Regions from separate parts of the Kocuria sp. UCD-OTCP genome, predicted to be linked through region 2. Evidence: predicted binding sites of a transcription regulator. Region 2 holds the regulator's gene; the other holds the start of a gene.
The links. The regulator HspR, encoded in region 2, represses chaperone genes until heat shock. The targets are predictions, from matches to a motif close to AAGTTGAGTCNNNNNGACTCAACTT.
Positions count from the first base shown of each region.

Region 1: the regulator HspR is predicted to act here: its motif matches at 4,287-4,311, upstream of H488_RS21570 (Hsp20/alpha crystallin family protein).

Region 1 is NZ_AOSQ01000003.1:39,019-54,869, forward strand. It holds gene purH (bifunctional phosphoribosylaminoimidazolecarboxamide formyltransferase/IMP cyclohydrolase) at 1-1,176, shown strand, start outside; gene H488_RS21565 (NADP-dependent isocitrate dehydrogenase) at 1,307-3,529, opposite strand; gene H488_RS21570 (Hsp20/alpha crystallin family protein) at 3,741-4,265, opposite strand; gene H488_RS21575 (Gfo/Idh/MocA family protein) at 4,383-5,477, opposite strand; gene H488_RS21580 (TetR/AcrR family transcriptional regulator) at 5,562-6,143, shown strand; gene H488_RS21585 (gamma carbonic anhydrase family protein) at 6,162-6,698, opposite strand; gene H488_RS21590 (beta-phosphoglucomutase family hydrolase) at 6,734-10,057, opposite strand; gene H488_RS21595 (sensor histidine kinase) at 10,254-11,879, opposite strand; gene H488_RS21600 (response regulator transcription factor) at 11,905-12,651, opposite strand; gene H488_RS21605 (heparan-alpha-glucosaminide N-acetyltransferase domain-containing protein) at 12,890-14,116, shown strand; gene glyA (serine hydroxymethyltransferase) at 14,151-15,437, shown strand; gene H488_RS21615 (bifunctional methylenetetrahydrofolate dehydrogenase/methenyltetrahydrofolate cyclohydrolase) at 15,440-15,851, shown strand, end outside.
Region 2 is NZ_AOSQ01000011.1:60,164-76,014, reverse strand. It holds gene dnaK (molecular chaperone DnaK) at 148-2,004, shown strand; gene H488_RS23685 (nucleotide exchange factor GrpE) at 2,001-2,663, shown strand; gene H488_RS23680 (DnaJ C-terminal domain-containing protein) at 2,828-3,853, shown strand; gene H488_RS23675 (heat shock protein transcriptional repressor HspR) at 3,855-4,295, shown strand; gene H488_RS23670 (GNAT family N-acetyltransferase) at 4,322-4,816, opposite strand; gene trmB (tRNA (guanosine(46)-N7)-methyltransferase TrmB) at 4,846-5,637, opposite strand; gene H488_RS23660 (TIGR00730 family Rossman fold protein) at 5,642-6,256, opposite strand; gene H488_RS23655 (multidrug effflux MFS transporter) at 6,409-7,674, shown strand; gene H488_RS23650 (alanine/glycine:cation symporter family protein) at 7,830-9,275, shown strand; gene H488_RS23645 (D-hexose-6-phosphate mutarotase) at 9,342-10,217, shown strand; gene H488_RS35985 (HNH endonuclease signature motif containing protein) at 10,348-12,009, opposite strand; gene H488_RS23635 (hypothetical protein) at 12,131-12,526, opposite strand; gene H488_RS23630 (type 1 glutamine amidotransferase domain-containing protein) at 12,715-13,491, shown strand; gene H488_RS23625 (SDR family NAD(P)-dependent oxidoreductase) at 13,625-14,377, shown strand; gene H488_RS23620 (DEAD/DEAH box helicase) at 14,740-15,851, shown strand, end outside.

The DNA of each region.
Region 1 (15,851 bases), on a different contig from region 2:
CACGCGGCCGTGTCCGTGGTCGTGGACCCGTCCTCCTACGACGCGGTCGTGGAGGCGGCGGCCTCGGGCGGCTTCGACCTGCGGGCACGCCGCCGGCTGGCCGCCGCGGCGTTCGCGCACACCGCCGCCTACGACACCGCGGTGGCCACCTGGACGGCCCAGCAGTTCGAGCAGGACGAGGACGCCAACTTCTGGCCGCCCTACGCCGGCCTGGCCCTGCAGCGCTCGGCCTCCCTGCGCTACGGCGAGAACCCCCACCAGAAGGGGGCGCTCTACGTGGACGAGGCCGCGTCCCCCGGCATCGCCCAGGCCGACCAGCTGCACGGCAAGGAGATGTCCTACAACAACTACGTGGACGCCGACGCCGCGCTGCGCGCCGCCTACGACTTCGACGAGCCGGCCGTGGCCGTGGTCAAGCACAACAACCCCTGCGGGCTGGCCGTGGCCACCCCCGGCGCTGAGGACCCGATCGCCGACGCCCACCGCAAGGCCCACGCGTGCGACCCGCTCTCCGCCTACGGCGGGGTCATCGCCGCGAACCGGACCGTGACCCGGGCGATGGCCGAGACCGTGCAGGACATCTTCACCGAGGTCGTCGTGGCCCCCGGCTTCGAGCCGGCGGCCCTGGAGATCCTGCAGGCCAAGAAGAACATCCGTCTGCTCGAGCTGCCCGAGGGCTTCGAGCGGGACGTCCTCGAGTACCGGCAGATCTCCGGCGGCGCGCTGCTGCAGGTCTCGGACCGGCTCGACGCGGCGGGCGACGACCCCGCCGGCTGGACGCTGGCCGCGGGGGAGCCGGCGGACGAGCGGACGCTCGCCGACCTCGCCTTCGCGTGGACGTCGCTGCGGGCGGTGAAGTCCAACGCGATCCTGCTCGCCGACCGCGGCGCGTCCGTGGGCATCGGCATGGGCCAGGTCAACCGGGTGGACTCCTGCAAGCTCTCCGTGGAGCGGGCCAACGCCCTGGGCGAGGACGGCGCCGAGCGCGCGCGCGGCGCCGTGGCGGCCTCGGACGCGTTCTTCCCGTTCGCGGACGGCCTCCAGGTGCTTCTCGACGCCGGCGTGCGCGCCGTGGTCCAGCCCGGCGGCTCGATCCGGGACGAGGAGGTCGTGGCCGCGGCCGAGGCCGCCGGCGTGACGATGTACTTCACCGGGGCCCGGCACTTCTTCCACTGAGCCGTCTCCGGGGCGGCATGCCCCGCGCACGGCAGCGGCCGCACTCCCCACGGGGAGTGCGGCCGCTGCCGTGCGTGCTGCCCGTGCCGGAGCGCGCGGTCGGCCCGCGCGCTCCGCTCAGGCGCTCAGCTCACGCGCTGAGCGAGGAGAGGACCCGGTTGAAGGTCTCCGAGGGGCGCATCACCGAGAACGTCTTGGCGTCGTCCGGACGGTAGTAGCCGCCGATGTCGGCGGGACGGCCCTGCACGGAGAGCAGCTCCTCGTTGATCGCGTCCTCGTTGGCCGCCAGCTGCTCCGCCACGGAGGCGAAGGCCTGCGCCAGCTCGGCGTCCTCGTCCTGGCGGGCCAGCTCCTGGGCCCAGTACAGGGCCAGGTAGAAGTGGCTGCCGCGGTTGTCGATCTCGCCGGCCTTCCGGCTCGGGGACTTGTTCTCCTCGAGGAACGTGCCCGTGGCCCGGTCGAGGGTCTCACCGAGGATCCGGGCGCGCTCGTTGTCGGCCGTGGTCGCCAGGTGGTCGAGGCTCGCGGCGAGGGCGAGGAACTCCCCGAGGCTGTCCCAGCGCAGGTGGTTCTCCTCCACCAGCTGCTGGACGTGCTTCGGCGCGGACCCGCCGGCGCCGGTCTCGAAGAGCCCGCCGCCGTTGATGAGCGGGACCACCGAGAGCATCTTCGCGGAGGTGCCCAGCTCGAGGATCGGGAACAGGTCCGTCAGGTAGTCGCGCAGCACGTTGCCGGTGACCGAGATGGTGTCCTCGCCGCGGCGGATCCGCTCGATCGAGAACGCGGTGGCCTCCTCGGGGGACATGATCTCGATCTGCAGGCCCTCGGTGTCGTGCTCGGTCAGGTACTGCTCGACCTTCGCGATGAGGTTGGTGTCGTGGGCGCGGGTGCGGTCCAGCCAGAACACGGCCGGCGTCGCGGAGGCCCGCGCGCGGGTCACGGCGAGCTTGACCCAGTCGCGGATCGCGACGTCCTTCGTCTGGCACGCCCGCCAGATGTCCCCGGGGGAGACCTCGTGCTCGATGAGCACGGCGCCGGAGGAGTCGACGACCTGGACGGTGCCCTGCACGGGGATCTCGAAGGTCTTGTCGTGGGAGCCGTACTCCTCCGCCTTCATCGCCATGAGGCCGACGTTGGGCACGGAGCCCATGGTGGTCGGGTCGAACGCGCCGTGGGCGCGGCAGTCGTCGATGACCACCTGGTAGACCCCGGCGTAGGAGCTGTCCGGCAGCACCGCGAGGGTGTCCGCCTCCTCGCCCTCGGGACCCCACATGTGCCCGGAGGTGCGGATCATGGCGGGCATCGACGCGTCGACGATGACGTCGGAGGGCACGTGCAGGTTCGTGATGCCCTTGTCGGAGTTCACCATGGCGAGCTTCGGGCCCTCGGCGAGGCCCTTGTCGATCGCGGCCCGCACGTCGTCGCGCACGTCGGCGGGCAGGGCGTCGAGGCCGTTGAGGATCGCTGCGAGCCCGTTGGCGGGGGAGAGGCCCGCCTTCTCGAGGGCCGCGCCGTGGGCGGCGAAGAGCTCCGGGAAGAACGCCTCGATGACGTGGCCGAAGATGATCGGGTCGGAGACCTTCATCATGGTGGCCTTCAGGTGCACCGAGAGCAGGACGTCCTCCCGCTTGGCGCGCTCGACCTGCTCCGCGAGGAACGCGTCCAGGGCGGCGGCCCGCATCACGGTGCCGTCGACGACCTCGCCGGCCAGCACGGGGACGGACTCCTTGAGCACCGTGGTGCTGCCGTCCTCGGCCACCAGGCGGATCGTCAGGGTGTCGTCGCCGTCCATGACCACGGACTTCTCGTTGTCCCGGAAGTCGTCGGCGCCCATCGTGGCGACGTTCGTCCTCGACTCCGCCGTCCACTCGCCCATGCGGTGCGGGTTCTTGCGGACGTAGTTCTTGACCGAGGCGGGGGCGCGGCGGTCCGAGTTGCCCTCGCGCAGCACCGGGTTGACGGCGGAGCCCTTGATCTTGTCGTAGCGGGCCCGGGTCTCCTTCTCCTCCTCGGTGCGGGGCTCGTCCGGGTAGTCGGGGAGGGCGACGCCCTGCTCCTGCAGCTCCTTGACCGCGGCCTTCAGCTGCGGGACGGAGGCGGAGATGTTGGGCAGCTTGATGATGTTGGCCTCGGGCTTCTTGGCCAGCTCGCCCAGCTCGGCGAGGGCGTCGTCCACCCGCTGCTCCTCGGGGAGGCGGTCGCCGAACGCGGCGATGATGCGCCCGGCCAGGGAGATGTCGCGGGTCTCCACCTCGACGCCGGCGGTCGAGGCGTAGGCCTCGATGATCGGCTTGAAGGAGTAGGTGGCGAGCAGGGGCGCCTCGTCGGTGCGGGTGTAGATGATCTTGGCCATGTGCGGGCTGTCTCCCAGGATGTCGTCGGATCGGTGGTGGTGCTTCCTGGTGCCAAGATACCCGAGGCGGCGCCCCGCCCGCTGGCCGGGCCCGCCGTCCGGCCGGAGGCCGCGGGCGGCCCGGGCACGGCGGCGGGCCCGTTCCCCGCGGGGAACGGGCCCGTGGCCGTTGGGGGCCCGCCCGGGGGCGTGCCGGTGCAGGGGGCCGGGCTCAGCCCTCCGTGGACTGGGTGGACCCGGCGCCGTTGACGAGCTCGCCCTCGCCGATCACTCGGTCGCCGGACTCGTCCCGGCCCTCGCCCAGGGCCTGCTGCTCGCCCTGGCCGGAGACCACCTGGATCTTGCGCGGCTTGGCCTGCGCCGAGACGGGGATCGTGACCGTGAGCACGCCGTTGTCGTAGTTCGCCGCGATGTTCTGGATGTCGATGCCCTGGCCCAGGTTGAGCTGGCGGACGAACGAGGAGCTCTGCCGCTCCCGGGTGATCCACTGGACGTCCTGCACCTCGGGCAGCTCCCGCTCCGCGCGGATCGTCAGCAGCTGGCCGTCGACGTCGACGTCGACGCTCTCCGGGTCGATGCCGGGCAGGTCCGCCCGGAGGATGTACTGGTCGCCGTCCCGGTACAGGTCCATGGGCATCTCGCGCAGGCCCTGCCGGGCGAACAGCGAGGCGGCGAGCCGGTCGAAATCGTTGAACGGGGTGAACATCGTGGCCACGTCAATCATCTCCTCAACCATATGAGCAATGTCTTCGACATTTAGTTGAGTCCGATCAACTCAACTGTTGACCATGATAATCCCGCTCCCCGCGGTCTTCAACGGGTCCCGGCCCCCATCGCCCAGGGCGAACCGCCCTCAGCGGGCGTCGTGGGGATACCGCACGCCGATCTGCGCCCGCACCCGGTCGAAGAGCTCCACGAGCTCGAGGGAGTCGGCCCACGGCATCACGGGGGACTCGAGCAGGCCCTGCTGCACGCAGCGGGTGGCCTCGCGCATCTCGAACACGTATCCGGCGCCCGCCACGTCCACGCGCTCCACGAGGGGGGCTGCGCCCGTGCGGGCGCCCTCGGCGGTCTGCAGCACCAGGGTGGTCGGGCAGTTGATCCGTCCGTCCACCCGCAGCCAGCCGTCCGTGCCGCTGATCGTCACCTGGTGGGGGACCGTGGCGGACAGGGTGCCGCTCACGTGCGCCCGGCCGTGCCCGAAGTCCAGGGTCAGGGCGGTGTCCAGGTCCACGTCCGTGGCGCCGAGCTCAGCGCGGGCGCTCCAGCGCTCCGGGGCCCCCAGGACCGCGGAGGTCCACGTCAGGGGGTAGACCATCATGTCCAGCAGCACCCCGCCGCCGTCGGCCCGGCGGAACAGGCGGTGGGCCGGGTCCAGGGCCCGGTGCGTGCCGATGGACCCCTCGACCGAGCGGACCCGGCCGAGCCGGCCCTCCCGGACCCAGCGCATCGCGGTGCGGAAGCCGGGGGTCATGCGGGTCCAGACGGCCTCCATGAGGAAGACGCCGTGCTCGCGGGCCAGGCGGAACAGGTCGCGGACCTCCGCCGCGGTCATGGCGAGGGCCTTCTCGCACACCACGTGCTTGCCGGCCCGCAGCAGCGCCGAGACGTCCCGGTGGTGGTAGCCGTGCGGGGTGGCCACGTAGACGATCTCCACGTCCGGGTCGGCCGCGAGCCGGTCCAGTCCCGTGCTCGTGGCGGTGCCGCCGTAGGCCCGCTCCACCCCGTGCCGGCGGGCGAAGTCCTCGGCGCGGTCCTGGTCCCGCGAGCTCACGGCCACGAGCCGGGCGTCGGGCAGCGCCGCGATGTCCGGGACCACCTTCTCCGCGATGTCGGCGGTGCTGACCACGCCCCATCCGAGCGTGCGGCCGGTCGCGGTGCCGGGGTCGTCCAGGTGGGCGGCGTCGAGCGAGGCGTCGACGAACGGGCTGAGGGTCTGGGCAGGCATGGGCGCATTCTGCCACGCCGCCCGCCGCCGGGGTCCCGCCCGCCGGCTCCGATCGAACGACCGTTCGTGGCGTAGGCTGAGGGCGTGCCCCGGGTGAGCCAGCAGTACAAGGACGAGCGCCGCCGCGAGATCGTGGCCGCCGCCAGCGAGTGCTTCCTCGAGCACGGCTACGAGGGGGCGTCGATGCACCGCATCATCGCCGCCACGGGGCTGTCCGCGGGGGCGCTCTACAACCACTTCCCGAGCAAGCAGGAGCTCGTGGCCGCGGCCGCCCGCGCGGCCCTGGACCGTGTCCTCGCCGCCGCGGAGGACGAGCCCGGCACCGACCCCGCGGCGTGGGTCGTGGGACTGCTGGAGCGGCTGGCCGCGGATCCCGCCACCACCCGTCTGCTGCTCATCACGTGGGGCGGGGCGGTGAGCGACCCCGGTCTGGCCGCGCTGGCCGGGGAGCACCTCGGGCGCGTGCGGGACCGGGTGGAGGAGCGCTACGGGCGGTGGGCGGTCGAGGAGCTGGGCCTCGACGACGACGCGGCCCGCGAGTGGGCCGGCATGTTCGCCCAGGCCATCCTCTCGGTGCTGCAGGGCTGGGTGGTGCAGTCCTGCCTGCTGCCCGGCTTCGACCACGGCGCGTACCTGGACTACGCGCGCACCCTCGCGGCGCAGTGACGGGCCGCCGAGCCCGGCTCAGGCGGTGAGCCGGCGGTGCTCGGCGGAGAGCCGGACGTAGGTGCGCGCGTTGGCACGGACCTTCTCCTGCTCCTCGTCCGTGAGCTCGCGCCGGACCCTGCCCGGCACCCCCGCCACGAGGGACCGGGGCGGCACCACGGTGCCCTCGAGGACGACGGCGCCCGCGGCCACCAGCGAGCCCGTGCCGATCACGGCGCCGTTGAGGACGGTCGCGTTCATCCCGATCAGGACCTCGTCCTCCACGGTGCACCCGTGCACCACTGCGCCGTGGCCGACGCTCACGTCCGCGCCGATCGTGCAGGGGTGGCCGGGGTCGGAGTGGACCACCACGTTGTCCTGCAGGTTGGACCGCGCGCCCAGCCGGACGGGGGAGCGGTCGCCGCGCACCACGGCGCCGTAGAAGACCCCGGACTCCGGCCCCAGCTCGGCGTCGCCCACGACCGTGGCGGTCGGGGCCACGAAGGCGGAGGAGTCGATCCGGGGCTCGTGCCCCCCGTGCGGGAGGACCGTGCCGGGCGTCGTGGAGTGTGCCATGGGCCCAGCCTAGCGGCGGGCCCGCCGCCCGCGGCTCAGACGCCCTGCCGCGTGACGGCCGGCCGCGGGGCGCGCTGGTGCCCGTGCTGGATGGCCACGCGGATCTTCTGGCCGCCCTTGAGCACGTACTCCGCGCCGTGCACGTGGATCGTGACGTCGTCCGCGCGCCGGGAGGCCCCCTCGAGCTCCAGGACGTGGTGGTCGATGCAGACCCGGATCACCTGGCCGCGGTACAGCACCGTGAACGAGACGGTGTCCAGCTGGCTCGGCAGGGCCGGGTCGAACTCGAGCCAGCCGCCGCGCACGCGCAGCCCCGCGTAGGCGCGGGTCACGACGTCGACGGAGCCGGCCATGGCGCCCAGGTGGATGCCCTCGCCCGTGGTCCCGCCCTGGGTGTCGTCGAGGTCCACCAGGAGGGAGTCCTGGAACGCGGACCACGAACGGTCCGGGTTCAGCCAGGCGAGCACCGAGGCGTTGACCACCCGGGACAGCGAGGAGCCGTGCGAGGACCGCGCGATGTAGAAGTCGACGGTGCGCTCGATGGCGGCGTGGTCCACCTCGTAGCCCATCCGGCCGAGCTCCTCGACCAGGCCGTCGGGGCCGAAGAGGTAGACCAGCATGATCGTGTCGGCCTGCTTGGCCAGCTTGTAGTTGTTGGTCATGTCGCCCTCGTTCTCCAGCAGGAGGTCGAGGCGGCCGATGTTGCGGTACTTGGCCCGGTAGTACTCCCAGTCCAGCTCGTCGAGGTCGTCGTAGCCGTGGAACTGGCTGATGGTGCCGTCCGTGTTGAACGGCACGAACATCCGCTCGGCCATCCGCTGCCAGGTCCCGACCTCCTCGGCCGAGAGGTCGAAGCGGGCGGAGAGCTCCTCGCGCTGGTGCTCCACCATGTCGTGGAAGATGTGGGCGCTGTGCCGGAACAGCCAGGCCGCCAGCACGTTCGTGTAGGCGTTGTCCTTCAGCCCGCCGCCGTGCTGGCCGTGCGGGCCGTCGTGGTACTCGTCCGGGCCCATGACGCCGGCGATGTGGTAGCGGCCGTCCGCGGGGTCGTAGTCGGTGAGGGACGCGAACAGCCGGGTGATCCCGATGATCAGCTCCGAGCCCTGCCCCGCCAGCCAGTCGAGGTCACCGGTGGTCTCGTAGTAGATCCAGGCGTTGTAGGCGATCGCGAGGCCCACGTGGAACTGTCGCCACGAGTTGTCCGGCAGCCACCGGTTGGAGTGGTGGTTGAACAGCTCCGGCGGGGTCTCCTCCCGGCCGTCCGAGCCGGACTGCCACGGGAACGCCGCGCCCTCGAGCCCGAACTCGGTGGCCCGGTGCTTGGCCATGGGCAGCCGGCGCCACCGGTAGGAGAGCAGGGCGCGCGTCACCTGCGGCTGGTGCAGGTTGACGACCGGGAGGATGTAGAGCTCGTCCCAGAAGATGTGCCCCCGATAGCCCTCGCCGTGCAGGCCGCGGGCCGGGACCCCGGCGTCGCGCAGGGACATGTGCGGCGCCAGCGTCTGGGCCACGTGGAACAGGTGCACCCGCAGCGCCAGCTGGGTGATGGCCAGCTCCCCGGTGCGCTCCTCCGGGTCCGGGCACACGTCCACGTCGAAGCGGTCCCACAGCAGGGACCACTCGATCTCGTGCGAGGGCAGCAGGCCCCGGACGCCGCTGGGGTTGCGGTCGAGCTCCGCGAGGGCGCCCTCGCGGGGCGAGCCGATCGCGGCGTCGCGGCTCGTGACCACGGCCGTGGTCGAGTCGATGATCACCGGGCGGCCGTCGGCGATGTTGACCTGGTGGCGGCGGAACTCGGTGCCGCCGGGCCGGATCTCGCGGCGCTCCCGGACGTTCTGGCCGCCCTCGATGGTGGTGCGCTGGGCCGTGGTGATCTCGATCTTGGACTGGGTGGTGCGCACGTGCGAGAGCAGGGTCTCGTGGTCGTCGGGCAGCGAGGTCGACTCGAGGTCCACCAGGTGGTGGTCGTTGAGGTCCTGGTACTCCGCGACCCCGTTGTTGCGCACGCTGGGGTCGATGCCCGTGCGCAGGTGCAGCCGCCCCGAGAAACCCCGGGCCGTCACCGTGGTCTCCTGCGCCCCCAGGTGGCGGAAGCGCAGCGACACGAGGCGGCGCTGGACGATCTCCAGCCGGGCGTGGGCCCCGTCCTCGCCCCGGTCGCCGTTGAGGTCGGTGAGGATCAGGGACCGGATGAGCAGCCCGCGGCGCAGGTCGAGCTCGACCCGCTCCTCGGACGGGCGCAGCCCGCCCTCCGACCACCAGTCGCCGCCGGAGACCCGCAGGTCCAGGTGGGTCCAGTTGGGGGCGTTGACCATGGACTCGTGCTCGACGTCGCGGCCGCTCAGGTGGCTCACCACCCGGTTGAAGATGCCGGCCAGGTAGTTGCCGGGGTAGTGCACCCCGTTGTCGGGGAACTCGCAGGCCGACCCGCGCACGCCCATGTAGCCGTTCGCCAGCGTCAGCAGGGTCTCCCGCCGGGCCTCGGTGGCCGGGTCGAAGCCCTCGAAGACCAGCTTCCAGGGGTCGTCGCGGCGGGCGCCGAGGTCGAGCTCGCCGACGTCGTTGAGCACGACCGTGGCCCCGGCCCGGTACAGGTCCTTGCGCTCGCCGTGGCGGCGGATCCCCACCACCATGCCGAAGCCGCCGGCGGCGGCGGCCTGCACCCCGGACACGGCGTCCTCCACCACCGCGGAGCGGGCCGGGTTCACCCCGAGCATCTTCGCGCAGGTCAGGAACGTGTCCGGCGCCGGCTTGCCGGGCAGCCCGTGCTCGGCCGCGAAGTGGCCGTCCACGATGATGTCGAAGGAGTCCTGCAGCCCGGCCGCCGCCAGCACGGGGACGCTGTTGCGGCTCGCGGTGACGAGACCCACCGGCACCCCGGCGGCGCGCAGCCGCTCGATGAGCGCCACGGTCTTCTCGAACACCCGGACGCCCTGGACCTGCAGGGCGTCCTGGAAGTAGGTGTTCTTCAGCACGGCCTGGCCCTGCACCGTCCACGCCCCCGGCGTCTCGTCGCCCTCCGGCAGGCAGGCACCCCGGGCGGCGAGCAGGGAGCGGATCCCGTCCTCGCGCCGCCGCCCGTCCACGTAGTGACGGTAGTCGGCGTCGGCGTCGAAGGGTCGGCGGTCCACCGTGGTGCCGGCCTCGGCCGGCTCGAGCCGGTCGTCGGCCAGGATCGCGTCGAAGAGGGTCTTCCAGGCCGTCGCGTGCACGGCGGCGGTGTCCGTGACCACCCCGTCCATGTCGAAGATCACGGCCTCGTGGGGGATGCGCAGCTGGTCGACCGCCTGCGGCAGCGCGTCCGCGCCCTGGATGCGCGGCAGGGAGGCGGTGAACGGGGCGGTGGGCAGTGCGTTCACGAGAGTTCCTCCGGAAGGTGGGTGCGGCGTCCGCGACCCCTCGGAACCGCACGGAGAAACCCCCAGCACGCGGCACGCGACGGACCCCGGACGCGGCGTTGCGGTTTGGCACTGGAGCGGGGACGGCCGTCCGTGCCGACGGTTCCTGACCAGCTCATTAAACGGCCCGGGGGCCGCGGGGGCAAGCCGCGTCCGCTCAGCGGTCGGCCAGGGGGAGGCGGACGGTGAACCGGGTGCGGCCCGGGACGCTGCTGACGTCGATCCGCCCGTGGTGGGCGCGCACGATGGCGTCGACGATCGAGAGGCCCAGGCCGGCGCCGCGGGAGCTCGCGGCGCGGGCGTGGTCCTCCCGGGCGAAGCGGGAGAAGATGTGCTCGAGGAAGTCGGCGCCGATGCCGGGGCCGTCGTCGCCCACGGCGAGCACGGCCTCGCCGCCGGGCCCCGGTCCGGCGCCCGCCTCCGTCCCGAGCGAGGCCGTGACCGTCGTCCCCGCGGGCGTGTGCTGGTGGGCGTTGGCGAGCAGGTTGATGAGCACCTGGCGCAGCTGGGCCGGGTCCCCCCGCACGAGCACGGGCTCGTCGGGCAGCTCGAGGCGCCAGACGTGGCCGGGCGCCGCGACCCGGAGGTCGCTGACGGTCTCGACCACCAGCTCGAGGAGGTCGACGTCCTCGGTGACCACGGCCCGGCCCTCGTCCAGGCGCGCGAGCAGCAGCAGGTCCTCGACGAGCGCGGTCATCCGGGCCGCCTCGGACTCCACCCGGGACAGGGAGCTGCGGCCCTGCGCGCTCATCGGCTCCGTGAGCCGGATCAGCTCCGCGTAGCCGCGGATGCTGGCCAGGGGAGTGCGCAGCTCGTGGCTGGCGTCGGCCACGAACCGGCGCACGCGCGTCTCGCTGCGCTGACGGGTAGCAAGCGCGTGGGCGACGTTGTCCAGCATCCGCCCGAAGGCGTGGCCGAGCCGGCCCACCTCCGTGTCCGGGTGCGCGGCCGGCGCCACGGCCCCCACCGGCAGGACCACCTCCCCGTGGTCGAGGTCGAGCTCCGAGACGCGGGTCGCCACGTCGGAGAGCCGCTCCACGGGGCGCAGGGTGCGCCGGACGACGACGAGCCCGACCAGCCCCGTGGCGGCGATGGCGCCGGTCGAGATCGCCGCGGTGCTCACCCCGAAGCTGCGCAGGGTGTCCTCCTTGTCGGCCAGCGGCAGACCGGTCAGCACGAGGCCCCAGTCCCACGGGTCGTCGACCACCAGCACGCGGTAGCCGCCCACGGCCAGCTCCACGTCCACAGGGCCCCACTGCCGGCCCCCCTCCTCGTCCGACTCGGCGCCGAGCGCCGTCACGAGCTCCCCGATCCGCCGCCGGTCCTCGTCGGTCAGCTCCTGCCGCGTCCCGTCGGGGGCGAAGAGCCCGGCGCGGACCACCTCGCCGTCGACGACCCGGGCGTTGAGGGTGCCGGCGCCCTGCGCGGGGACGTCCATCATGGCCTCGAGCTCCTCCGAGGGCCCGGCGGCGGCACGGACCCCGTACTCGATCGTGCGGAACGAGGCGTCCCGGACCCGGCCGTCCAGCTGCTCGCCCAGGGACACGTTGAGGACCGCGAGACCCAGGGCGCCCACCGCGGCGCACGCGACGGTCAGCAGCGCCAGGACCGTCAGCAGCAGCTTGGTGCGCAGCTGCAGCGCCCGTCCCGCTCCCCGCGGCCGGGCCCGCGCCCCGGTCGCCTCCGGGTCCGTGGGACCGGTGCCCGTCGGGCCGGTGCCCGTCGGGCCGGTGCCGGTCGGATCGGTGCTGGTCGGATCGGTGCTCGTGGGACCGGTGCTCATGGGGCGGCACGTCCTCGGCGGGTGCTCACTCGGCCGGTTTGAGCACGTAGCCGGCGCCGCGCACGGTGTGGATCATGGGCGGGCGCCCGGCGTCGATCTTCTTGCGCAGGTAGGAGATGTAGAGCTCCACCACGTTGGTCTGGCCGCCGAAGTCGTAGCCCCAGACCTGCTCGAGGAGCTGCGGCTTGCTCAGCACCCGGCGCGCGTTCTCCATGAGGCAGCGGAGCAGGTCGAACTGGGTGGCCGTCAGCGCGATCTCGTCGCCCCCGCGGCTGACCTCCCGGGTGTCCGCGTTGAGCACGAGGTCGCCCACGACCAGCTCCGCGGCGTCCGGGTGGGCGATGCCCGCGCGCTGCACCAGGCGGTGCAGCCGCAGCAGCAGCTCCTCCATGTCGAACGGCTTCGTCACGTAGTCGTCCCCGCCCGCCGCCAGGCCGGTGATGCGGTCCTCGGTGCTGTCCTTCGCGGTGAGGAACAGGGCCGGGACGGTGGGGGAGAAGGAGCGGATCCGCTCGAGCACCTCCACCCCCGAGCAGCCCGGGAGCATGACGTCCAGCACCAGGACGTCGGGCCGGAAGCCGCGGGCCTCGGCCACCGCGGCGTCCCCGTCGTGGGCGGAGCGCACCTGCCAGCCCAGCATCGACAGCCCCATGGACACCATCTGGGCCAGCAGCGGCTCGTCGTCGACGACGAGCGCGCGCACCGGTGCCCCGTCGGGGTGCCGCAGGCGCGGGAGGTCCACGGCGGTGGGCCGCTGCACGGGCTCGGTCACGACGGAATCCCTCCTGGTCCCCGCCGGCGGCACCGGCGTCCTCGGACCGTCCTCAGCGTAGCGCCGCACCGGCCCCCGATCACCTGCGGATCGTTTGCGGACGCACTTCACAGCCCCGGCACAGGAACCCGATAAGAGCGCCACATCCCCGTCTGCTGGAGTGGATCCACGACCGGGCCCGGAGGCCCGGACCCCCGGGCAGGTGCCCGCGGGGCACCACGAGAGGGGAACCACCGCCATGCTGCACACCCGCCACCCCGCCGGACAGGCCCGGGCCGCGGCGCCGTCCGCGGGCCCGCCCGCCCGCCGGCGCCTGGTCGGGATCGACGCGGCCCGCGGCCTCGCCCTGCTCGGCATGGTCTCCGTGCACATCCTGCCGTCCTGGGACCCGGAGACCTTCGAGGCCACCGCCCAGTGGACGCTGTTCTCGGGCCGGGCCGCCGCCCTCTTCGCCCTCCTCGCCGGCGTGGGCCTGGCCCTCGGCTCGGGCGGGACCCGGGTGCACGAGGGCCGGCGGGCGACCGCCGACCGGGCCGGCCTGCTCGTGCGCGCGGTGCTCATCACCGCGCTGGGGCTGCTGATCAACCAGCTCTCGCCCGGCGACCCGCCCGCCTACAACATCCTGGTCTACTACGGCGTGTTCTTCCTGCTCGCCCTGCCCTTCCTGCACCTGTCCGTGCGCGCCCTGCTCGCCTGGGCGGCGGGGCTCGCCGTGCTCGGTCCCGTGCTGGTGCACTCGCTCGGCCCCGTGCTGCCCGGGTTCACCGTCTACAACCCCGGCCTCGCCGAGCTCGTCACCGAGCCGGGCACCACCCTCGCCCAGCTGCTCGTGACCGGTTCATACCCCGGGGTGACGTACCTCGTCTACCTCCTCGCAGGCCTGGCCCTGGGCCGGCTGGACCTCTCGGCCGTGCGCACGCAGGCCGGCCTCGCGATCGGCGGGGCCGCGCTCGCGGTGTTCTCCGCCGTCACCTCCTGGTTGCTGCTGCACCCCCTCGGCGGCATCGAGCGGCTGCTCGCCGCGAGCCCCTCCCTGGACCGGGGGGACGTCCAGGACGTCCTCGTGTACGGGCCGGACCCCGTCCTGCCCTCCGCCACCTGGTGGTGGCTGGCCGTGACCGGGCCGCACACCAACACCCCGCTCGCCCTGCTGAGCGGGGTGGGCACCGGCGCCCTCGTGCTCGGCCTGTGCCTCCTCGTGGCCCGCCGGGCCGGGCACGTGCTGCTGCCGCTGGTCGCGGCCGGCTCGATGACGCTCACCCTGTACTCGGCGCACCTGCTCGGGCTCTTCCTGGAGCTGCACTACGAGCAGCCGGTGCTGTGGTTCCTCGTGCACGTCCTGGTGGGCACCGTGTTCGCCGTCCTGTGGCACCGCGCCCGGGGCCAGGGACCCCTCGAGCGGGTCGTCGGCCGGGCCGCCCACGCCGGACGGGACCGGGTGCTCCGCCATCGCCTAAACTCGTAGACGGTCCACCCAGGTCCCCGACTTCAGGAGCGGCATGTCCACGAGCACGTCCCCGTCCGTCACCAACCAGCCCCTCGCCGAGGTCGATCCGGAGATCGCGGCGGCGATCGCCGACGAGCTCGGCCGCCAGCGCGGCACCCTCGAGATGATCGCCTCCGAGAACTTCGCGCCCCGGGCGGTCCTCGAGGCCCAGGGCTCGGTGCTGACGAACAAGTACGCCGAGGGCTATCCCGGGCGCCGCTACTACGGCGGCTGCGAGTTCGTCGACGTCGTCGAGAACCTGGCCCGGGACCGGGCCACGGCCCTGTTCGGCGCCGAGCACGCCAACGTGCAGCCGCACTCGGGCGCCCAGGCCAACACGGCCGTCATGCAGGCGCTCATGACCCCCGGCGACAAGCTGATGGGCCTCTCCCTGGCCCACGGCGGCCACCTCACCCACGGGATGAAGCTCAACGTCTCCGGCAAGCTCTACGAGATCGCGGCCTACGAGGTCGACCCCGACACCTACACGATCGACATGGACAGGGTCCGGGAGCAGGCCCTCGCCGAGCGCCCGCAGGTCATCGTGGCCGGCTGGTCCGCGTACTCGCGGGAGCTGGACTTCGAGGCGTTCCGCGCGGTCGCCGACGAAGTCGGGGCGAAGCTGTGGGTGGACATGGCCCACTTCGCCGGCCTCGTGGCCGCGGGCCTGCACGCCAACCCCGTGCCGCACGCCCACGTGGTCACCTCGACCGTGCACAAGACCCTCGCCGGACCCCGCTCCGGCGTGATCCTCACCACGGGCGAGCTCAAGAAGAAGATCGACTCCGCCGTCTTCCCGGGCCAGCAGGGCGGCCCGCTCATGCACGCCATCGCGGGCAAGGCCGTGGCCTTCAAGATCGCGGCCACCGAGGAGTTCCGCGCCCGCCAGGAGCGCACGGTCGAGGGCGCCCGGATCCTCGCCGAGCGCCTCGGGGCCGACGACGTCGCCCGGGCCGGGGTGTCCGTGCTGACCGGCGGCACCGACGTGCACCTGGTGCTGGTGGACCTGCGCGACTCCGAGCTGGACGGCAAGCAGGCCGAGGACCTCCTGCACCGGGCGGGGATCACCGTCAACCGCAACGCCGTGCCGTGGGACCCGCGGCCGCCGATGGTCACCTCCGGGCTGCGGATCGGCACCCCCGCGCTGGCCACGCGCGGCTTCGGCGCACCGCAGTTCGAGGAGGTCGCCGAGATCATCGCCACCGCCCTGAAGCCCGGGGCCGACATCGACGCCCTGCGGGCCCGCGTGGACCGGCTGGCCGCGGACTTCCCGCTCTACGACGGCCTCGAGGAGTGGTGAGCGTGGGCGCACGGATCCTCGACGGACGGGCGGCCTCCGCCGCCATCAGGACCGAGCTCGCCGAGCGCGTGGCCGTGCTGGCGGAGCGGGGGGTCACCCCCGGCCTCGGCACGGTGCTCGTGGGCGACGACCCGGCCTCGCACTCCTACGTGGGCGGCAAGCACAAGGACTGCGCCGAGGTCGGCATCTCCTCGATCCGCCGCGACCTGCCCGCGGACGTCTCCCAGGAGGAGCTCGAGCGCGTCCTTGACGAGCTCAACGCGGACCCCGCGTGCACCGGCTACATCGTCCAGCTGCCGCTGCCCGGGCACATCGACACCAACGCCATCCTCGAGCGCATCGACCCGGACAAGGACGCCGACGGGCTGCACCCGACCAACCTCGGCCGCCTCGTGCTCAACGTCTCCGAGCCGA
Region 2 (15,851 bases):
TTGAGTCGATGTGGCTCAACTTAAGTTGACATCAGCGGCTCACGTGGCAGACTTGAGCCAGGAAAACTCAAGAACTGAGACCTCCGGGACCCCAACGGGGCCGGTACGGCCCGCCCGGTTCAGCTCGACCCGAAGGAGAACACGTCCATGTCTCGTGCAGTAGGAATCGACCTCGGCACCACCAACTCCGTGGTGTCCGTGCTGGAGGGCGGCGAGCCCACCGTCATCGCCAACGCCGAGGGCAACCGGACCACGCCGTCCGTCGTCGCCTTCTCCAAGGACGGCGAGACCCTGGTGGGCGACATCGCCAAGCGCCAGGCCGTCACCAACGTGGACCGCACGATCGCCTCGGTGAAGCGCCACATGGGCACCGGGTGGTCCACCGACATCGACGGCAAGAAGTACACGCCGCAGGAGATCTCGGCGCGCATCCTGATGAAGCTCAAGACCGACGCCGAGTCCTACCTCGGCGACAAGGTCACCGACGCCGTGATCACCGTCCCGGCGTACTTCAACGACGCCGAGCGCCAGGCCACCAAGGAGGCCGGTGAGATCGCCGGCATGAACGTGCTGCGCATCGTCAACGAGCCCACCGCCGCGGCGCTCGCCTACGGCCTGGAGAAGGGCAAGGAGGACGAGCTCATCCTGGTCTTCGACCTCGGCGGCGGCACCTTCGACGTCTCCCTGCTGGAGGTCGGCAAGGACGAGGACGACTTCTCCACCATCCAGGTCCGCTCGACCGCCGGCGACAACCGCCTCGGCGGCGACGACTGGGACCAGCGCGTGGTCGACTGGCTGCTGGCGCAGGTGAAGTCGAAGACCGGCGCGGACCTGTCCAAGGACAAGATCGCCCTGCAGCGCCTGAAGGAGACCGCGGAGCAGGCCAAGAAGGAGCTGTCCTCCGCGACCAGCACCAGCATCTCCCTGCAGTACCTGTCCGTGACCCCCGAGGGCCCGGTGCACCTGGACGAGCGCCTCACCCGCGCCAAGTTCGAGGAGCTCACCCGGGACCTGCTCGAGCGCACCGAGAAGCCGTTCAAGGACGTCATCGCCGAGGCCGGCATCTCCGTGTCCGACATCGACCACGTGGTGCTGGTGGGCGGCTCGACCCGCATGCCCGCCGTCGCGGAGACCGTCCAGCGCCTGGCCGGCAAGGAGCCCAACAAGGGCGTGAACCCGGACGAGGTCGTCGCCGTCGGCGCCGCGATCCAGGCGGGCGTGCTCAAGGGCGACCGCAAGGACGTGCTGCTGATCGACGTGACCCCGCTGTCGCTGGGCATCGAGACCAAGGGCGGCGTGATGACCAAGCTCATCGAGCGCAACACGGCGATCCCCACCAAGCGGTCCGAGACCTTCACCACCGCCGAGGACAACCAGCCGTCCGTGTCCATCCAGGTCTTCCAGGGCGAGCGCCAGTTCACCCGGGACAACAAGAACCTGGGCACCTTCGAGCTGACCGGCATCGCCCCCGCCCCGCGCGGGATGCCGCAGATCGAGGTCACCTTCGACATCGACGCCAACGGCATCGTGCACGTCTCCGCGAAGGACAAGGGCACCGGCACCGAGCAGTCGATGACCATCACGGGCGGGTCCTCCCTCTCCAAGGAGGACATCGACCGGATGGTCAAGGACGCCGAGGCCAACGCCGAGGCGGACCGGGTGCGCCGCGAGGCGGCCGACCTGCGCAACAACGCGGAGCAGCAGGCGTACTCCGTCGACAAGCTCCTGAAGGACAACGACGAGAAGCTGCCCGCGGACGTCAAGTCCGAGGTGCAGGCGGACGTCGACGCCCTGAAGAAGGCGCTCGAGGGCGAGGACGAGGACGCCGTGAAGTCGGCCTACGACAAGCTGCAGCAGTCCCAGACCAAGCTCGGCGAGGCCCTCTACGCGCAGTCGCAGACCGAGGGCGCCGAGGGCGCCCCGGGTGCGGGCGCCACCGGTGCCACCGGTGACGAGGACATCGTCGACGCCGAGGTCGTCGACGACGAGGACGAGAAGAAGTGAGCATGCCCGACCCCACGCCAGGACCCGACGAGAACGCGGACGACCACGGCGCCGGGAGCGTTCCCGGCGACCACGCCGCGCACCCCGGCGAGCAGTCCGCGCAGGACTCCGGCGCCGGCGCCCGCGAGGAGGCCGGGCCGGAGGGCCTGACGGTGGACGACATCCTCTCGACGCCACAGTCGACGGAGGCGGAGTCCGGGGACGCCGCACCGGCGCCGGCCGCCGCGGAGGACTCCCCGGCGGCGGCCCTCGCCGAGGAGCGGCTCGAGGAGCTGCGCCGGCTGCAGGCCGAGTTCGTGAACTTCAAGCACCGCACGGCGCGCGAGAAGGAGCAGCTGCGGACCTTCGTGACGGGCGACCTCCTGCAGACGCTGCTGCCGGTGTTCGACGACATCGACGCGGCCCGGCAGGCGGGCGACCTCACCGACGGCCCGTTCGCGGCGATCGCGAACAAGCTCGAGGAGACCCTCGTGCGGCACGGGTTGGTGCGCCTCGGGGAGGTCGGGGAGAAGTTCGACCCCAACGTCCACGAGGCGGTGCTGCAGCAGCCCACGAGCGAGGTCGAGCCGGACCAGGTCTCGATGGTGCTGCGCTCCGGCTTCCGGATCGGCGAGCGCGTGGTGCGGCCGGCCCAGGTCGCCGTCGCGGTCGCCGAGTGAGGCCGGACCCGGCCTGATCCCGGCGACGTCAGGGGAGGCCCGTCCCTCGGGCCTCCCCTGACCCGTCCACCCGTCCCCGGCGCCGCGGCGCCGGGGACGACCCCCGGACCACCACCGGGTCCTGCTCCGCAGGACCCCGACCGGCCCCACAGAAAGGAGGCGTCATGGCCAGCCAGGACTGGATCGACAAGGACTTCTACAGCATTCTCGGCGTCTCCAAGGACGCGTCCGCCGCCGACGTCAAGAAGGCCTACCGCAAGCTCGCCCGCCAGTACCACCCGGACCAGAACCCGGGGGACACGGAGGCCGAGCAGCGGTTCAAGGACATCACCGAGGCGAACTCCGTGCTCTCCGACCCCGAGGAGCGCAAGCAGTACGACGCGATCCGCGCGATGGGCTCCGGGGCGCGCTTCACCGCCGGCGGCCCCGGCGGCGCCGGGGGCTCGGCCAACTTCGAGGACCTCTTCGGCGACATCTTCGGCGGAGGCGGCGGAGGACGCCGCCGCCGCACGACCTACTCCACCGGCGGCGCGGGCGGCCCCGGCGGCCCGGGCGGGTTCGAGGACCTGTTCGCCCAGTTCGGCGGTCAGACCGGGTACGGGGCGCCGGGCGGCTACGGCGGATATCAGGCCCCGCCGACGCGCGGGGAGGACATCCGGACGGAGACGACCATCCCGTTCCGCTCCTCGGTGCACGGCACCACGGTCAAGCTGCGCCGGGGCAATGGCCAGGAGACCACGGTGCGGATCCCGCGCGGCGTGCGCGACGGGCAGAAGCTCAAGCTCGCCGGCAAGGGCCACTCGGGTGCAGGCGGCGCCGGCGACCTCTACGTCACCGTCCACGTGACCCCGCACCCCTTCTTCCGGCGCGTCGAGGGCACGGACGACGTCGAGGTCACCGTGCCGATCACGTTCCCCGAGGCGGCCCTGGGCGCCACCATCGAGGTGCCCGTGCTGGACGGCGGCACCGTGCGCGTGAAGGTCCCGGCGGGCACATCCTCGGGCCGGCGCTTCCGCGTCAAGGGGCGCGGGTTCGGCACGGCCAAGGGCACGGGCAACCTGATCGTGACGGTCGAGGTGCACGTGCCGGCCGAGCTGGACGAGCAGGCGCAGGCCGCCGCCCGGGCGTTCGCCGAGGCGACCGCGGACGAGGACCCCCGGGCCCGCCTGGCCGAGAAGGCACGGGTGTGAGATGGCACTGGACGCCGACCAGCCGCTGTTCGTGATCTCCGTGGCCGCGGAGATCGCGGAGATGCACCCGCAGACGCTGCGCCAGTACGACCGGCTCGGCCTCGTCAGGCCGTCCCGGGCCCCCGGCCGCGCCCGCCGCTACTCGCAGCGCGACATCGAGAAGCTGCAGCAGATCCAGGTGCTGTCCCAGCAGGGCGTGTCCCTCGAGGGCATCCGGCGCATCCTCCAGCTGGAGAACCAGGTCGCGGCCCTGCGGTCGCGGGTGGCGGAGCTGTCCCGGGAGCTCGAGGACGCCCGGGACCGGGCCGAGGAGTCCTCGCGGATCTTCGCCGCCGGCGTCGGCGGGGACGTGGTGCGCATGGCCCGCGGCGCCCGCCCCCGGGCCCGCAAGATCTCGCAGGCCGTGGTGCTGTACCGGCCCCCGCGCCAGCAGGAGCGCTGAGCCGCACCGGCGCCCGGGCCGGGCGGTCAGCGCAGGTGCTTCTCGAAGCCCACGTCGTACACGCCGCCCGGATAGACCCGGGCGGTCCCGGGCAGCAGGACGTACCCGCTGCTGCGGTACAGGGCGGCCGCCTCCGGCTGGCGGCTGCCCGTGGTGAGGTGGATGCGCCGGTAGCCCGCCGCGGCGGCGAGCCGCTCGAGCTCGGCCAGGACCCGCCGCGAGATCCCCCGCCGGCGGTGCGCCGGGGCGGTCCACACCCGTTTGAGCTCCGCCGTGGCGTCGTCGTGCCGGCGGAACGCGCCGCCGCCCACCGTCGTGCCGCCCTCGAGGAGGAGCAGGAGCGCTCCGGCGGGGGCGGTGAAGTCGTCGACGGGGTGCTCGGCCATCTCCTCCGCCCCGATCTCGGGACCGTAGCGCTCCACGTACTCGTGGTGCAGGCCCTCGAGCAGCGGCTGCGTGCGGGGATCGCCCGGGGGCACGACGACGAAGCCGTTCCGCTCCGGGCCGGGCAGTGCGGGCACGCCGTTTCGCTCCGCGCCGGGGACGGCGCTCACGCCGTCCGGCGGTAGACGAGGTCGCGGGGGACGCGGCCCGCCTCCTGCGCCTTGCGCTCGAAGCTCGTGAGGACCCGTCCCTCCCAGCGCGGGGCCCATCCGGTGTCCGGGTGCTCGTCGTCGGCGAGCGGGCCCGGGTGGACGTTCTCGAACTGCGGGGACGCGTCGAGGACCTCGCGCATCACCAGGGCGTACTCCTGCCAGTCCGTGGCGAGCCGCCACAGCCCGCCCGGGACGAGCACCCGGGCGGCGAGCTCGGCGAACGCGGGGGAGACCAGGCGCCGCTTGTGGTGGCGGGTCTTGTGCCAGGGGTCCGGGAAGAACACCCACAGCTCGTCGACCGAGGCCGGGGCGAGCATGTGCTCCAGGACCTCGGGCGCGTTGGCCTGCGCCACGCGGACGTTGTCCACCCCGGCCTGGGCCGCCTTGAGCAGCAGATCCGCGATCCCGGGCTTGTACACCTCGACGGCGAGGTAGTTCCGCGCCGGGTCCTGGGCGGCGGCGTGCACGACCGCCTCGCCGAGCCCGGAGCCGACCTCCACGACCAGCGGCGCCTCGCGCCCGAAGGCCGCGGCCGCGTCGAACTCGTGGTCGGGGTGGACGGAGGTGTCCGTGCGCACGCGCGGGACGTCGAGCACCCGGGTGGGCGCCCAGTCGTCCCAGGCCTTCTGGCGGCGGGCGGTGAGGCGGTCGCCGCGGCGCACGAAGGAGTACGGCCGGCGGTGGTACGCCTCGGGGACGGGGCCCTGTGCGGGGCCCTCGGCGGGGGAAGGGGTGTGCTCGCTCATCGCCCTACATCCTAGGGGCTGGGCGGACGGCGGGCGCGTCGGCGCCGGGAACGGGCGGCTCGGACCAGCGCCGGCGGGGCGCCTCCCACGCCGCGAACCGGGCGAGCAGCTCGTCGGCGTCCTGGGCGACCACGGCGGCGTCCCGGTACTCGGGGCGCACGAGACCGGCCGCGGACATCGAGGCCACTGCGTCCAACAGGGGCCTCCAGTAGCCGGCCACGTCGAGGAAGCCGACCGGCTTGGCGTGCACCCCCACCTGCAGCCAGGTCCACGCCTCGAAGATCTCCTCGAGGGTGCCCAGGCCGCCCGGCAGGGCCACGAACCCGTCGGCGAGGGCGGCCATCTCCGCCTTGCGCTCGTGCATCGTCCGGACGATGCGCAGCTCGGTCAGCCCCGTGTGGGCCGTCTCGTCGTCGACGAGCGACTGCGGCATGACCCCGACCACCTCGCCCCCGGCGGCCAGGGCGGCGTCGGCGACGACGCCCATCAGCCCCACATGGCCGCCGCCGTAGACGACGCCCACGCCGCGGTGGGCGAGGGTGGTGGCGAAGGCCCGGGCGGCCTCGGGGAACAGGGGGTCGGAGCCGAGGGATGCCCCGGTGTACACGGCGAGTCTCATGAGGACATTGTCGCTGTCGCAGTCGCAGTCCCTCGTCCCCGCCCCTCGTCCTCGTCCCGCATGTCTGTCCCTCGTCCTTCGCCACGTCGCGGCGTCGATAGCATGAGGCGCGCCCCGCGCCCGCCCTGCCGACCCGTGCCGAAGGACCTCCCGTGAGCTCATCGCCGCCCGACGACCCCGTGCGCTCCCGCCTGCGCCTCTCCGGCGGCAAGGACCGGGTGGTGCTGGTGGCGGCGCTGGGGATCCTCAGCGCGGTGAGCCCGATGGCCACGGACATGTACCTGGCCTCGATGCCTGCCATGGCCGGGCACTTCGGGGCGTCGGCCTCCGCGGTGCAGCTGACGCTGACCACGTACATGGTCGGCATGGCCGTGGGGCAGTTCCTGCTCGGGCCCGTGTCCGACGTGCTGGGCCGGCACCGGCTCATGGTGGCCGGCAACGCGCTGTTCCTGCTCAGCTCCGTCGCCGTGGTCCTGGCCCCGACCATCGGGACGGTGCTGATCCTGCGCGCGGTGCAGGGACTCGCCGGGGCGGCCGGCGTCGTGATCGCCCGCGCGGTGGTCTCGGACATCGCCTCCGGCCGCGGGGCCGCGAAGCTGTTCTCGGTCCTCGCGACCATCACCTCCCTCGCCCCGGTGGTGGCCCCGCTCCTGGGCGGGGTGATCGCCACGGTGGCCCCGTGGCAGACCGTGTTCTGGGTGCTCGCGGCGTTCGGGCTGCTGATGCTGGCGTGCTCCGTGCTCGTGGTCCCCGAGACCCTGCCCCCGCACCGGCGCCACCGCGGCGGGGTCGGCGCCGTCGTCACCGGGTCCTGGCGGGTGCTGCGCACCCCGTCCTTCATGGCCTACGCCCTCGCCTTCGGACTCGCGTTCGGCGCCCTGTTCTCCTACATCTCCGCCTCCTCCTTCGTGCTGCAGAACGTGCTCGGCTACTCGGCGCTCGGCTACTCCGTGGTGTTCGCCGTCAACGCGGGCGGCTCCATCCTGGGCGCGGTCGTCAACACCCGCCTCGTCGACCGGGTCGAGCCCGGCACGATCCTCCGCACCGCGATCGTGGTCATGGCCGCCGTCAACGTGGTGGGCCTGGGCCTGGTGCTGGCCGGGATCACCGGGTGGACCACCCTGGCGCACCTCTTCGTGAGCCAGACCTGCATCGGCTTCGTCATGGGCAACGCCGTGGCCCTCGCCCAGGGCCGGGTCCCGGGCCGGGCCGGGGCCGGGTCGGCGGTGCTCGGACTGGTCCAGTTCCTCCTGGGCGGGCTCGTGAGCCCGCTGACCGGCCTGGCCGGTCAGCACACCGCCGTCCCGATGGCCGTGTCCATGGCGGTGTGCTCGCTGCTCGCCGCGGGAGCCGTGCTGCTCGCGCGCCGCCTCTCGCGGCGGGCGCCGGAGGGCCCCGCCGCCCCGTCCGGCCCGTAACCGGGCGGAAACGGGCAGGAGCCACACTGTGGCCGATCCATCGGTCCCTGACCGGGGGAGCAGCGGACCTGTGATTAGATGCCTTCTGCCGAGACCGAGGTCACAGTCCCGTTCCGGCCCGATTCCTGATCCACCCGACACCCACGGGAGAACACATGCTCCAAACCATCGAGACTGCCCTCGGCGAGCTGGGCGGCATCATCTGGGGGCCCTACGTCCTCATCCCCCTGCTGCTGCTCACCGGTCTGTACCTGACCGTCCGGCTGGGCGGGCTGCAGTTCCACAAGCTGGGCTCCGCGCTGCGACTGGCCCTGTTCGACCGCAAGGACGCGGACGCCCGCGGCGGCGACGTCTCCCAGTTCCAGGCGCTGACCACGGCGCTCGCGGCCACCGTGGGCACCGGCAACATCGTGGGCGTGGCCACCGCGATCTCGATCGGCGGGCCCGGCGCCCTGTTCTGGATGTGGGTCACCGGCCTGCTCGGCATGGCCTCCAAGTACTCCGAGGCGTTCCTGGCCGTGCGGTTCCGCACCACGGATGCCAAGGGTGAGATCTCCGGCGGCCCGCAGTACTACCTGGAGCGCGGCATCCGCAACGGGTTCGGCAAGTTCCTGGCGATCTTCTTCGCCGTCGCCGCCGCGCTGGCCGCGTTCGGCATCGGCAACATGACCCAGGGCAACTCCATCGCCTCCAACCTGGAGAGCTCGTTCAGCGTCCCCACCTGGATCACCGGTGTGGTGCTCGCCGTGCTGACGCTCGCCGTGCTCGTGGGCGGGATCAAGTCCATCGGGAAGGTCACGGCGGGCTTCGTCCCCGTCATGATCCTCTTCTACGTCCTGGGCGCCCTGTTCATCCTCGTCGTCAACGTCGCGGCCATCCCGCAGGCGGTCGTCCTGATCTTCACCGACGCCTTCTCCGGCACGGCGGCCGTCGGCGGGTTCGCCGGATCGGCGATCATGCTGGCCGTGCAGATGGGCGTGGCCCGCGGCATCTTCTCCAACGAGTCCGGCATGGGATCGGCCGCGATCGCAGCGGCCGCGGCCCAGACCACCCACCCGGTCCGCCAGGGGCTGGTCTCCATGACCCAGACCTTCATCGACACCATCATCGTGGTGACCTGCACGGGACTCGTGCTCATCACCACCGGGGTCTGGGAGCAGGGGGCGGACTTCGCCGCGACCATGACCGGCGACGCCTTCAGCCAGGGCCTGCCCGGGCAGTGGGGCCACTACGTGGTCACCATCGGGCTCGTGATGTTCGCCTACTCGACGATCCTCGGGTGGGCCTACTACGGCGAGCGGTGCATGGAGCGGCTCTTCGGCCGGCCGGCCGTGATGCCCTACCGGGTCGTGTTCTCCCTGGTCGTGTTCGTGGGCTGCACCGTGCCGCTGGCGGTGGTGTGGAACTTCGCCGACGTGATGAACGGCCTCATGGCCCTGCCCAACCTCCTCGGGCTGCTGCTCCTCTCCGGGCTGGTCGTCCGCGAGACCAGGCACTACCTGGACCACGACCCCAAGCTGCGGGCGGACCGCCGCCAGGTCGACGCGTTCATGGAGGGCCATCCCGGAGCGATCGACTCGTACGAGCGCACCGGCGTCTGACGGCTGTCGGCGCACGAGGGCCCGGCCTCCTGACGGGGACCGGGCCCTCGGTCTAGCCTGAGGGGCATGAGCGAACTCCCCGAGCCCCGCCTGTTCTCCTGCGCGGACGCCACCGGCGCCGTCCACGACCAGGGCGCGCACGTGATCGACTGGATCCCCACGGGCCACGCCCCGGTGCTGTGGCTGTCCCCGAGCGCCGCGCTCGAGACGGGCAAGCCCGTGCGCGGGGGTGTCCCGATCTGCTTCCCCTGGTTCGCGGACGGGGCGGAGGGCGGGCGCGAGCCCAAGCACGGCTTCGCCCGCACGCTCCCGTGGCACGTCGAGTCGCGCGAGTCCTCGGACCACGAGGCGATGATCGTCTACCGGCTCTCGGACGCGGACGTCACCGATCCCGCGCACCAGGAGCAGTTCCCGTACCAGTTCGAGGCCTACTGCGTGGTGCGCTTCGGCACCGAGCTGTCCCTCGAGCTGAGCGTCACCAACACCGGTGAGCGCCCGTTCGACTTCGAGGAGGCCCTGCACGCCTATCTGGTGGTGGGGGACGTGCGGAAGATCCGGGTCGAGGGGCTGGACGGCGCGTCCTACCGCGACAAGGTCCTGGACCGGGAGGACTGCGTCCAGGAGGGGGACCTCCGGTTCGACGGCGAGACCGACCGGGTGTACCGCTCGACCGGCGACGTCGCCGTGGTGGACCCCGTGCTGGGGCGGGTGCTGCGGATCCGGAAGAAGAACTCCGGCACCACCGTGGTGTGGAACCCCGGGGCGGAGACGGCGGCGGCGATGCCCGACGTGGGGCCGGACGGATGGACGGACTTCGTGTGCGTGGAGGGCGCCAACACCCACGCCGACGCCGTGCACCTCGAGCCCGAGGAGACCCACAGCATGGGCTACCGCCTGTCGGTGGAGACCACGGCGGAGGACCCGGGCCGCCCACCCGCCTGATCCTCGGGACCGTCCGGACCTCGGCACAGCGCTGTCGGAGGGCCGGTCCGCGCCCGTGTCCCGCGGCAGCACCGACCGGGAGGCCGCACGCCCAGCGCCACCCGCACCGTGCGTGCGCTCGGTCGGGCGGTCAGAAGGGGGGAGGGTCTGCGTCCTCGGGCACGGAGCTGCCCCGCTCCCCGACATCCGGGACCGGTCCGCCCGATGTGGCACCGCCCGACGTGGCACCGACCGATGTGGCACCGGCCGAGGGGTCCGGCACGGTCCGGTAGGTGCGTCCGGCCGGTGAGGTCCACTCGAGCACTCCGCCGGCGGGCGCCGGCCCCGGCTGCCGCACCGACGAGCGGCCGAGGGCACCGCGGCGGTGCTTGACGAGGTGGTGGTGGTGGCGGCACAGGTGGGCCAGGTTGTCCGCAGCCGTCCGGCCGCCGTCCTGCCACGCCACCGTGTGGTCGAGGTCGCAGCGCTCGGCCCGCCGCCGGCACCCCGGAAAACGACAGGTCCCGTCGCGCAGCCGCAGCCGGCGGCGCAGATCAGCGGGCACCGCGTAGGTGGTGCGGTCGTGGTCGAGGACGGCTCCGGTGACGGGATGGGTCAGCACGCGATGCCACGAGGAGGCACCGGCGGCCAGCTTCCGGGCGACGTCCGCGCTGATCGGGCCGTGACCCTCGAGCACCGGGGCGTCCGCGGGCACGCCGGCGGCCGGGCCGCCGGGGCGGCACCCCAGCAGCGTGAGCACGGGGACCGTCACGCAGACCCGGCCGCGCACACCGCGCGGGAACCCGGGGTCGTCGGGGAGCTCCCCCTCCAGCAGGAGATCGGTGAGGACGTCCGCCCGCAGCTGCGCGTCCGTCCGGGCAGTCCTGGCACCCGGCGCGAACCCGTCCGGGCCATCCTCCTCCGGACCGAACTGCACTGGACCGAACTGCACCGGACCGAACTGCACCGGACCGAACTGCGCCGGGCCGCACCGGTCCGGCTCTCGCTCCGTCCCCGCGCGGGCGGTCTCCTCCACGGGCTCCAGTAGCGACGCGAGCGTGTCGAGCCGGTCCTGGACCGCGAGCGCCGTGGGTGCGTCCAGCAGGGCGTGCAGCCACGCCATGCCGTCCTCACCGTGCTCGACCCACACGCGGCGTCCGGCCCGGGCCGCCCGGTGCCTCGCCTCCTGCGTCCCGGCCAGCAGCGCCGCGCGCCGGCGCCGGGCCCACGCGCGCAGCTGCGCCACCGTGCAGTGCGGAGCCCGCTCCACCAGTTCGGCGGCGAGCCGCTGCACGACGGCGGACGGTGCCTCCTGGCCCGCCGGGACGTCCTCGACCAGCTCGCGCCACTGGTCGGCGATCACCGAGGCGTGCCGGGCGCTGAAGAGGCCCGCCTCCAGCGCCTCGAGGACCTCGGGCAGGTGCAGCCCGAGCACGAGGGCCTCGCGGACGCGCCCGAGGGCCGTGCCCGCGGGCAGGCGCAGCGCCGGGCCGATCTCGTCGGCGAGATCACGCACCATCTGGTCCTCGGTCTCGAGGAGGGAGCAGACGAGCTCATCGGCCTCGTAGGGCATCAGCCCTGCCGTGGAGACCCAGTCGATCTCGTGGTCCTCCCAGGCCAGCAGCCACAGCCGGACGATGCAGCGCAGCTGGCGCCCCGCCTCCCGCGCCTGTGCGGCCGCCGAGTCCACGAGCTCCCCGACGACCGCCCGCACCTCGGCCCGGACGCCGGCGTCCAGCACCCGCTCCCCGGCGGGAGCGGCTCGGTGCGGACCCGGAGCAGGACGGGCCCGGCGGTGCGCCGTCGTCGTCATGGGCCCGTTCTCCCGGGCACCTCGGACGTTCTAGGACGCCGGAAAGGCCACCGGGAATGCAGAACGGGTGCCGCCCGTCCGTGCGGACGGGCTGCACCCGTGGGGTCCTGCGGGGCCGTGCCTACTTGGAGACGACCAGGGCCGCGGCGATCGCGGCCAGGAAGGCGTCCTTCGAGAGGCCCGTGCCGGCCTCGGACGGGCGGACGCCGTCCTCCTGGGTCATCTCGGGGTTGCGGAAGTACATCGCGAGCAGCCCGGCGGAGAACGCGCCGAGGGCCAGACCCGCGAGGCGCTTGTTGACGAACGGGGTCAGCAGGGCGGCGCCGATGCCGATCTCCGAGTACGCCACGAACTTGCCGAAGGTGTCGGCGTCCCACTCCTCGAACTGGGGGACGCCGGTGGCGGCGAACTGCTGGAGACCCGCGGCGGCCTCCGTGGGGAGGTCCTTCTTGCCGTAGCCGGACTGCAGCAGGTAGGCGCCGGAGACGCCGCGCAGGATCGCGTTGGAGAGGCTCATGGTCGGTCCTTTCAGGAGGGCGAACAGGGTCATTGAGTCGTCAACGACCCTATCAGGGGAGGGAGCGCGCCCTCCGTGCAGGAGGGGCCGGGAGCGAACACCGGCCCCGGGGGCGGCCCCCGCCGCCTAGGCTGGCCACCCGCTCGCAGGACGCCCTCCGCGTCCCGCCACCCGACGGAAGGACAGACATGGACATCGAGACCATGAAGAAGGTTCTGCTCGTTCTCACCAGCCACGACTCCCTCGGCGACACCGGGGAGCCCACCGGCTACTTCGTGGGGGAGGCCGCCCACCCGTGGAAGGTGTTCCGGGACGCCGGCTACTTCGTCGACTTCGCCTCGATCGCCGGCGGGCAGCCCCCGCAGGACGGCAAGGACGAGGAGGACGAGGTGCAGCGGCAGTACCTCGAGGACGAGACCGTGCGGGCCTCCCTCTACAACACCCCGCGGATCAGCGTGGTCGACCCGGCCCAGTACGACGCGGTCTACCTCGTGGGCGGGCACGGCACCATGTGGGACTTCGCGGGCAACGCGGACCTGCAGGCGCTCGTGGCCGCCGTGCACGACGCCGGGGGAGTCGTCGGCGCCGTCTGCCACGGACCCGCCGGGCTCGTGGACGTCGAGCTCGCCAACGGTCTGCGCATCGTCGAGGGACGCCGGGTGGCCGCGTTCACCAACGCCGAGGAGGACGAGGTCGGCAAGTCGGACGTCGTCCCGTTCCTGCTCGAGGACAAGCTCGTCGAGCAGGGCGCGGACGTGCGGACCGCGCCGAACTGGACCGAGAACGTCGTCGTGGACGACCGCCTCGTCACCGGGCAGAACCCGCAGTCCGCGGCCGGCGTGGCCAAGGAGATGACCAAGCTCCTGACCGAGGTGGTGCGCGAGCAGAAGGCCGCCCAGGAGGCGGACTCCGCCGCGCTGCGCCAGGCGCACGACGCCGAGAAGTCCGAGGACGCCGAGGGCTGAGCCTCCGTCCGGTGCGAGGGGCGGCACGGCAGGCGGCGCCCGTGCCACCCCTCGCGGGCCCCGGCGTTTCCGGACAGACTGGGAGCGTCGGGCCGTCCGGCCCGGCCCAGCGGACACACGGCAGGAGAACCACATGGCTGACCTCAAGGACAAGGTCGCGCTCGTCACCGGCGCCGCCTCCGGCATCGGCGAGGCCTGCGCGAAGGACCTCGCGGCGCAGGGCGCCAAGGTCGTCGTCACGGACATCGACACCCGGCGGATCGACGACGTCGTCCAGGCGATCATGGCCGCCGGCGGCGACGCCGCCGGCTTCCGGCAGGACGTGGCGAAGCCCGAGGACTGCGAGGCCGCGGTCGAGTTCGCCCAGCAGACCTACGGCGCCCTGCACCTGGCGGTGAACAACGCCGGGGTCGCCGGCGCGGCGGACGCGGTGGGGGAGTCGGACCTCGACGCGTGGGTGCGCACCGTGCAGATCGACCTGCACTCCGTCATGTTCGGCATGCGCTACCAGCTGCCCGCCATCGAGCAGGCCGGCGGCGGGGCGATCGTCAACATGGCCTCCGTGCACGGCACCGTGGCCGTGGCCGCGGGCAACAGCGCCTACACCGCCGCCAAGCACGGTGTGGTCGGGCTCACCAAGCAGGCCGGCGTGGAGTATGGCCGGCGCGGGGTGCGGATCAACGCCGTCGGCCCCGGCTACATCGACACCCCGCTGCTCAGGACCGCGCCGGCGTCCGTCCTCGAGGGGCTCACCGCCAAGCACCCGCTCGGCCGGCTGGGCCGCGCCGAGGAGGTCGCCGCCCTGACCACGTTCCTCCTCTCGGAGAAGGCCTCCTTCATGACGGGCGGGTACTACCTGGTCGACGGCGGCTACACCGCGCTGTAGCCCCCGCACCGCGGACCCACCGCACCGGCGCCGGATGCGTGCACGCGTCACCGCGTCCCGCACCGGCGCGGTGGGCCCGGCGCCGTCATGGCGCGGCCGTGCCCTCCGCCACATCCGGGTGGTGGCGTGCCGCCGGTGCTGTAGGGTGAGGCGTATTGCATATGGCACTGCTCCCCGTTCCCGGGTGAGCAGGCAGGCGTCGAGCACCCCGTTCTTCTTCCAGCGTGGCACCGTTCCAGACGGTCTCAGCCCGCTCGCAGGGGCTCCAGGAGTCATTCGGCGCAACCCGGCGCGCTACCCCCTTGCCGGGACATCCGATCGAAAGACGTATCCCAGTTTTGGCTACTTTCACCGACCTTGGCGTGCCCGAGGCCCTTTCCGCCGTCCTCGCCCAGCAGGGCATCGAGCAGGCGTTCCCCATCCAGGAGAAGACCCTCCCCGACTCGCTGGCCGGCCGTGACGTGCTCGGCCGCGGCAAGACCGGCTCGGGCAAGACCGTGGCGTTCGCGCTGCCGCTCGTGTCCCGTCTCGCCGGACTGACCGGCAACGGCGCCCGCGCCGCCCGGCGGGCCAACCGGCCCACCGGCCTGGTCCTGGCCCCCACCCGCGAGCTGGCCACCCAGATCGACCGCGCGATCGCCCCGCTGGCCGAGGCCGCCGGGCAGACGACCACCGTCATCTTCGGCGGGGTCTCCCAGCGCAACCAGGAGAAGGCGCTCGCCAAGGGCGCCGACATCGTCATCGCCTGCCCCGGCCGGCTCGAGGACCTGCTGAAGCAGAACGTCCTCACGCTCGACGACGTCCGCGTGACGGTCATCGACGAGGCCGACCACATGGCCGACATGGGCTTCCTGCCCGTGGTGACCCGCATCCTCAAGCGCACCCCCCAGGGCGGCCAGCGGCTGCTGTTCTCCGCGACGCTCGACGGCGGCGTGGACAAGCTCGTCAAGCAGTTCCTGTCCAACCCGGTCAAGCACTCCGTGGACGCCCCGCAGGCGTCCGTGTCCACCATGGACCACCACGTGCTCGTCGTGGACGCGGACGAGAAGCAGGAGCTCATCGAGGCCCTGGCCTCCGGCACCGGCCGCCGCGTGATGTTCACGCGCACCAAGCACCGCGCCAAGAAGATGGCCCGCAAGCTCAGCCAGATGGGCATCCCCGCCGTGGACCTGCACGGCAACCTGTCCCAGAACGCCCGCGACCGCAACCTGGCCCAGTTCTCCGCCGGTGACGTGCGCGTGCTCGTCGCCACCGACGTCGCCGCCCGCGGCGTGCACGTGGACGAGGTCGAGCTGGTCGTGCACATCGACCCGCCCACCGAGCACAAGTCCTACCTGCACCGCTCCGGGCGCACCGCCCGCGCCGGCGCCTCCGGCTCCGTGGTCACGGTGGCCACCAAGGAGGAGCGCCGCGAGGTCACGCAGCTCATGAAGGCCGCGGGCGTCACCGCGAACTTCGACACCGTGACCGTCGG